3 regions of the Paraburkholderia acidisoli genome follow, and region 3 is predicted to be linked to each of the others. Evidence: predicted binding sites of a transcription regulator. Region 3 holds the regulator's gene; each other region holds the start of a gene.
What was found. The regulator LexA, encoded in region 3, represses DNA repair genes until DNA is damaged. The targets are predictions, from matches to a motif close to ACTGTATNNNNATACAGT.

Region 1: the regulator LexA is predicted to act here: its motif matches at 1,095-1,112, upstream of imuA (translesion DNA synthesis-associated protein ImuA).
Region 2: the regulator LexA is predicted to act here: its motif matches at 631-648, upstream of FAZ98_RS09690 (PA0069 family radical SAM protein).

The regions. Positions count from the first base shown of each region.
Region 1 covers NZ_CP046917.1:11,683-13,947, reverse strand. Annotated here, with positions in the region: gene FAZ98_RS34475 (hypothetical protein) at 1-942, opposite strand, end outside; gene imuA (translesion DNA synthesis-associated protein ImuA) at 1,130-1,846, shown strand; gene FAZ98_RS34465 (Y-family DNA polymerase) at 1,767-2,265, shown strand, end outside.
Region 2 covers NZ_CP046913.1:2,212,652-2,214,916, reverse strand. Annotated here, with positions in the region: gene FAZ98_RS09695 (Lrp/AsnC ligand binding domain-containing protein) at 33-521, shown strand; gene FAZ98_RS09690 (PA0069 family radical SAM protein) at 730-1,839, shown strand; gene FAZ98_RS09685 (NINE protein) at 1,869-2,265, opposite strand, start outside.
Region 3 covers NZ_CP046913.1:1,778,219-1,780,483, reverse strand. Annotated here, with positions in the region: gene FAZ98_RS07715 (DUF2939 domain-containing protein) at 1-266, opposite strand, end outside; gene FAZ98_RS07710 (hypothetical protein) at 466-852, opposite strand; gene lexA (transcriptional repressor LexA) at 908-1,558, opposite strand; gene FAZ98_RS07700 (sulfate ABC transporter substrate-binding protein) at 1,831-2,265, shown strand, end outside.

The DNA of each region.
Region 1 (2,265 bases), on a different replicon from region 3:
TTGGGCGACGAGCGCCTTGTCTGCATCGGCAACACCGATGCGGCCGAATAGATTGCAGAACATCTGCATAAGGTGTTCGGTCCACGGCGATTGAAGCTCTGCAACCGGATACGCGAAATCGAAGCAATCGAACCGGAGCGATCGCGTAGCCACGGCATCAATGTCGTCCGCAGTAACGCCAGAGGTTAGGTGAGGAACTGTCCGGCGAGGGATATGATGAACTTCGCGGAGAAGCACAACGTACCCTCTGCACGAGGCGCGCTCGGTGACACTACCCAGGCTTGGAAGAAAGTAGTAACCAGAAAGCCGATGGCTGACGAGCTCCTTGACGACGGCTTCAACATTCTTCGAGCATGTCGGCAGGATGGAGCCGATGCCTTCGCGGTTGGGTAAGGGGGTAACAAGGCAGTCACCTAGTGTCTGCAGGCGAGCTGCGAAGCCGCGCGCGTCTTCTGCGTCCTTGCGCTCTTTCTGCGCTCGGTTACCCAGCGATTCGTCTGGAAACGGGAAGTTGTTTTCGGCGATTTGCATCGGCGAGTGAACATCAAGCAGACTCTCGCTCAGTTGCTTCTTAACGAGCAGGTTTCTGTATTTGTTCTTAACCTCAAGAAATTCACGGTCGATGCTCAGAAGCCCGCCGTGCGACTGTAACCAGTCTTCCACGGTGACAGCCGGCAAATAATTCACTATTGGCGTTTTTTCGTGCGTGGTATCGCATCTCGCGGTAATCACAACTCCCCAAGCCGGCCGCCCAGGATATTCTTCGGCGCACGCCCCGCAGAACACGGTGCCTTGGGTAATTCGCCCCATACGCGGCTTCGAAATCATGGAGCCCGCTGTCAGCTTGGCCGACGATCCTTGCTTCGATTCCCGACTTGCATTTTCTTGGATGCCGACTACGGTCTTGCGTAGTGATTCGGCCGACAGCTCGCCTGACTCCATTACTTGATTCCTCGGACCCCGGCCGCCTGGACGGCCACTGTTATTAGTGTGCGCTTCACGCTAATTATCACCGGCAACACAGAAGGATTCCACAGCGCTGTTGACCCAATTCGACGCCCTGTTTCCTCCTGACAAGAATCCAGGCTAGAATGACTGTATGGATATACAGTATTAAAGGGGGGCGGAAATGGCGCTGCCACTGGCGAAAATTGAAGAAATTCACCGCGATTTGTGGCTTGCCTCCCAGTTGGCGTCATCCGCTGCGCGGACGGTGGCCAGCGGTCACGCGATGCTCGACGCCGAACTGCCTGGGCAGGGCTGGCCTACCGGGTCGCTGAGCGAGATTCTGGTGCCGCAGCCTGGCTGCGGCGAGGTTCGACTGCTCAAGCCGGCGCTCGCCGCAACCGCTGCGCGGCCGGTCATGCTCCTTCAGCCACCGCACCCGCTGCAACCGGCAGCGTTGTCGTGGTGGGGGCTTGATCCGGGAAATATCCGTGTGCTCACTCCCAGGTCGACCGCCGACGCGCTCTGGGCGGCCGAGCAGATCCTTCGCTCGGGCACCGTCGGCGCGCTGCTCTTCTGGCAGCAACAGGTAAGGGCCGAAGCGTTAAGACGGCTTCAGCTGGCCGCGCAGCGATCCGAAACGCTGTTCTTTCTGTTCCGTCCCATGGCGGCCGCCACGACAACGTCACCGGCACCGCTGAGGGTCTCGCTGGAGGCAACCGCCGGCGGCCTCAACGTTTCGTTCGTCAAGCGTCGCGGCCCCCATCGGGATGAGCCGGTTTTCGTTCCACTATCACCCTCACCTGTTCTGTTGAATCGAAATGCACCACTGGATCGGCGTTCATCTGCCGCGCCTGCCCATCGAGAGTTTCTGCCCGACGTGGCACACGCCAGCGCATAACGCGGGCGTTGTGGTGCTGGAGAAAAATCGCGTCATCGAGCTGGACGCGGCCGCGCGTGCTCAGGGGGTAGTCGCAGGGATGCGCCGCGGTGGCGTGCTGACGCTGGCGCCGTCCGCTGACCTTAAGGAGCGCGACATAGCGCGCGAAGAACAGACCATCCGCGGGGTGGCGTTCGCTCTGCTTCAGTTCACGCCCAACGTCGTTGTCGCCGATGAGTATGTGGTACTTGCCGATGTGACGGCCAGCCTGCGTCTTTTTGGCGGTCTGCGCCGGCTTCGCGAGCGCGTGCGCGCCGCAGTCGCCGTGTTTGGCGTGACGAGCGCTGTGGCCGTCGCGCCGACCGCCCAGGCCGCATGGCTGATCGCGCGCGTCGGAGGCGGCCTGGCGCTTTCGGAGCGCACGCTGTCGCGTGTGCTCG
Region 2 (2,265 bases), 430 kb from region 3:
TATTGTATTTTTCTGATTTTCAGGAATAAATCATGAGAACGCAGCGTCAACCGGTTCGCGCGCTGGACCGTCTCGATCATCGCATCCTGAAACTGCTGCAACAGGACGGCCGCATGGCGATGAAAGACCTCGCGGAACAGGTCGGGCTGTCGGTCACGCCGTGCATCGAGCGTGTGAAGCGCATGGAGCGCGACGGCGTCATCACCGGCTATTACGCGCGTGTGAATCCCACGGTGCTGGGCGCGGCGCTGCTGGTGTTCGTGGAGATCACGCTCGACCACAAGAGCGGCAACATGTTCGACCAGTTTCGCCGCGAGGTGCAGAAGATTCCCGAGGTGCTCGAATGCCATCTGGTTTCGGGCGACTTCGACTATCTGATCAAGGCGCGTATTGGCGAAATGGCCGACTACCGCAAGCTGCTGGGCGACATCCTGCTGCAACTGCCGGGCGCGGTGCAGTCGAAGAGCTATGTGGTGATGGAAGAGATCAAGGAGACGCTGACGATCGCCGTGGGCGATTGAGCGCGACATGGGCGGAACGTAAGGGGAACGCGAGCGGAACGGCTGCATCGATCTTCCCATTCGCCGGGCAACAGTTCCCCGTTTTTACGGCTCGACAAAGCGGCTGAGTACTGTATATTCGTACAGTACCCAGCCGCTTTTGTTTTGTATTCCCGTGCCCGATTCCAAACCCCGTCCCGCTGTCGACCCCGACTCCGACTGGCAACCGCTGTTGCCGGCCAAACCGCTCGCGCCGCGCAAGGGGCGGGGCGCGGTCACGAATCTGCAGGGGCGCTACGAAATCGATCAGCGTGAAGCATTCGACGACGGCTGGCAGCACGTGAGCGAGCCGCAGGCAGGTGAAGAAGACGGCGAGCCCGCGTTGCGCACGCAGGTATTCGAGGAACGCGCGAAGAGCATCCTCACGCGCAACCAGTCGCCCGACATTCCGTTCAGCGTCTCGCTCAATCCGTATCGCGGTTGTGAGCACGGCTGCATCTACTGCTTCGCGCGGCCCACGCACAGTTATCTGGGCTTGTCGCCGGGGCTCGACTTCGAAAGCCGCATCTACGCCAAGATCAACGCGCGCGAGTTGCTGCTGCGCGAACTCGCGAAACCGTCTTACGAGCCGGAGCCCATCGCGCTGGGCGTGAACACCGACGCCTGGCAGCCGGTCGAGCGCGATCTGCGTCTCACGCGCGGCGTGGTCGAGGTGCTCGCCGAGCGTCAGCATCCGTTCGCGGCCATCACCAAGTCGTCGCTGATCGAGCGCGATCTCGACCTGCTCGTGCCCATGGCGCAGCGTCGGCAGTTCATGGCCGCCATCACCATCACCACGCTCGACGCCAATATCGCGCGCACGCTGGAGCCGCGCGCGGCCACGCCGTCGCGGCGGCTGCGCACCATCCGCACGCTGGCCGAGGCGGGCATTCCGGTGGGCGTGAGCATCGCGCCGGTGATCCCGTTCGTCACCGAGCCGGACATGGAGCGCGTGCTCGAAGCGTGCGCCGAGGCGGGCGCGACGAGCGCGAGCTATATCGTGCTGCGCTTGCCGTGGGAAGTCGCGCCGCTCTTTCACGACTGGCTCGCCGCGCATTTTCCGCAGCGCGCGGATCGCGTGATGAGCCGCGTGCGCGACATGCGCGGCGGCAAGGATTACAACTCGGATTTCGCGCAGCGCATGAAGGGCACGGGCTTGTGGGCCGACCTGCTCAAGCAGCGCTTTCACAATGCCGTGAAGCGCCTCGGTCTCAACGAGCGGCGCCACGGCATTCTCGACATGTCGGCGTTCATGCGCGACAAGACCGTGCGCGAGAAGCCGCAGCTCGATCTGTTTTGAGCGCCCAAAGCCGCGTCGTTCGAGCGTCGTTATTGCGAGATTGCCTTGGCCGCCTCGACCTGCGATTCGAAGTACGTCTGGAACGAGAGCGCGAGACCCGTCATCAGCAGAAACGCGCCAATCAATAACGAGAAGATGACGACGAAGATCACGGTCCAGCCCGAGCGGCTCGCGCGCCCGGCCTGCGCGAAGGCGGCGTTGAACTGCGCGTCCCATTTCGCGTCGGGGCGCAGACCGTAGACGATGGCCGCGAGAAACGCCGAGAGCACCGAAACCGCGCCGATCACGGCCAGCACCCAGCCGAAAATCGAAGCGCGTTCGGTCGCCGCGAGCAGCATCACGCCCGGAATACCGAGCAGTGTGCCGATCACGTGCGCCCAACCCCACACGTCGCGCGGGCCATATAAATAGAAGCGATGCGCGCCG
Region 3 (2,265 bases):
AGTAGCGGATTACTGCTGTGCTGCGCGTGAATGCGCTGCTGCAACATGTCGCCCACTTGCTGCTTCAAGCTCATGCGCAACGCCGGGTAGTCGACGTATTCGTTGAGCGTGGCGGCGTCGCGTGCGTCGGCAGCCGCTTTCATGCGATTCGCGGCGATATACGGCGAAGCATAGCCATAGCCGATTACCGCGACCACGGCGATCACGGCAACGGTGATCGCAACGGGCTTCTTCCAGTTGGGCGGGTTCGTGCGGGATTCCGTCATAAGGTCAGCGTGAGGTTGCAATCACGGGTTGACCGCCGGAACGCGAAAACGATCCCGAAACCTGATTGAAGCCGCGCGAAAGCGCGAGAAACCGCCAGAACCTCCGCCAGAACCTGCGCCGGAATCCCGACGAAGCCGGACTGCACGGAATGCACACGAGGCACAGGCCGCAAACCGCGCGCCGACATCACGGCCAACCTTACTTTGCCAGCGCGGCCGGCAGATCGCTCGGCTGTTCGGCGATGCAACGGTCGATGGCGCGGCACACCGCGTCCACCGTGCCCACGAGAATCAGGCGCGAAGGGCCGTGATACACGCGTACCGGCGCGCGACGCGTGGGTTGTTCGACGTTGAGCGCGCTATTGAGCGAGACGCGCGCAAAAGCCGGTTGCGCCGAGGGCAGCGGCGGCAGGTCGGCGGCGCTGGTCGCCACGAGATCGGGCGTTTCGTCGATCTGGTCGAAGAGCGAGCCGTTGAGCGCGGCGGCCGTCGCGCGTACCTCGCGCGCCGCGCAAGATGCGATTCCGCGCAGGTGACGCAGGCGGCCGAATTGACGGAAGGGCAGCAGACGGGCAAGGCGTTCCATGACTCTCTCTCCAGACAGATTCCAGCGGATCGTTATCGAATCCCGCGGGCGATTTTCAGAATTCGGTAGGGCGAATCAGACCGACTGCGATGCCTTCGAGCGCGAATTCCGCGCTGCCGGCCTGGACAAAAATATTGTCGTAGTCGGGGTTTTCGGCGATCAGCTCGAGGCCGTTCGGACGGCGCTTGAGGCGCTTCACCGTGACGTCGTCGCCCAGACGGGCCACGATGATCTGGCCGTCTTTGGCTTCGGCCTTCTTCTGCACGGCCAGCAGGTCGCCGTCGAGAATGCCGGCGTCGCGCATGGACAGGCCGCGCACCTTCAGCAGGTAGTCGGGGCGGCTCGAAAAGAGCGCCGGGTCGCACATGTAGTTCTGCGAGATGTGCTCCTGCGCGAGGATCGGGCTACCCGCCGCCACGCGCCCGACCAGCGGCAGCGCCAGTTGCATGATGCTCGGGTGCGGCAGCGTGAATTGATGCGGCAGGTCGTCGGCCTGGGGCACGAGGCGGATGCCGCGCGAAGCGCCTGCCGCCAGTTCGATCACGCCTTTGCGCGCGAGGGCGCGCAGATGTTCCTCGGCCGAATTGGCCGAGCTGAAGCCCAGTTCCGCGGCGATCTCGGCGCGCGTGGGCGGGAAGCCCGTGCGCTCGATCGCCCGGCGGATCAGATCGAAAACCTGCTGTTGTCGTGCGGTGAGTTTGGTCATGGCGCCACTGTATGTTTAAACAGGTGACTGTATTTTTATACAGTACTCGCCGCTTTTCAAGTGTTACTTGAAGTTCTTCGTTTCGCCGCCGCTACAACAGCGCCGGAGGCGGTCCTGACAGACGAAATCGCGCTCTTGCAGCCAGATCGTCCGTCGCTTACCACTTTTGCGTATTAAAAAATGAATAAACATTATTTTTAATGATGTAAGCCTCTCGATAGACTGGCCTCCATCGTTAGCAGCAACCACACACGAGAACGGAGAACAGATAAATGGGCACCAATTCGGGGAAAGCGGGGCGCGCGAGCTGGCTGAAGTCGCTGGCGGCGAAACTGGTCATCGGCGTGGCGCCGCTGGTGGGCGTGGCGGCGATGGCGCCGGTGGCGGCGCACGCCGACACCGCGCTGCTCAACGTGTCGTACGACCCGACGCGCGAGTTCTATCAGGACATCAACGAGGCCTTTATCAAGCAGTGGAAGGCGAAGACCGGCGAAACGCTCACCATCAAGCAGTCGCACGGCGGTTCGGGCGCCCAGGCGCGCTCGGTGCTCGACGGCCTGCAGGCCGACGTCGTGACGCTCGCGCTGGCATGGGACATCGACGCGCTCGCCAACAAGGGTCTCGTCGCGAAGGACTGGCAAAAGCGCCTGCCCGACAACGCCTCGCCGTACACCTCGACCATCGTGTTTCTCGTGCGCAAGGGCAAT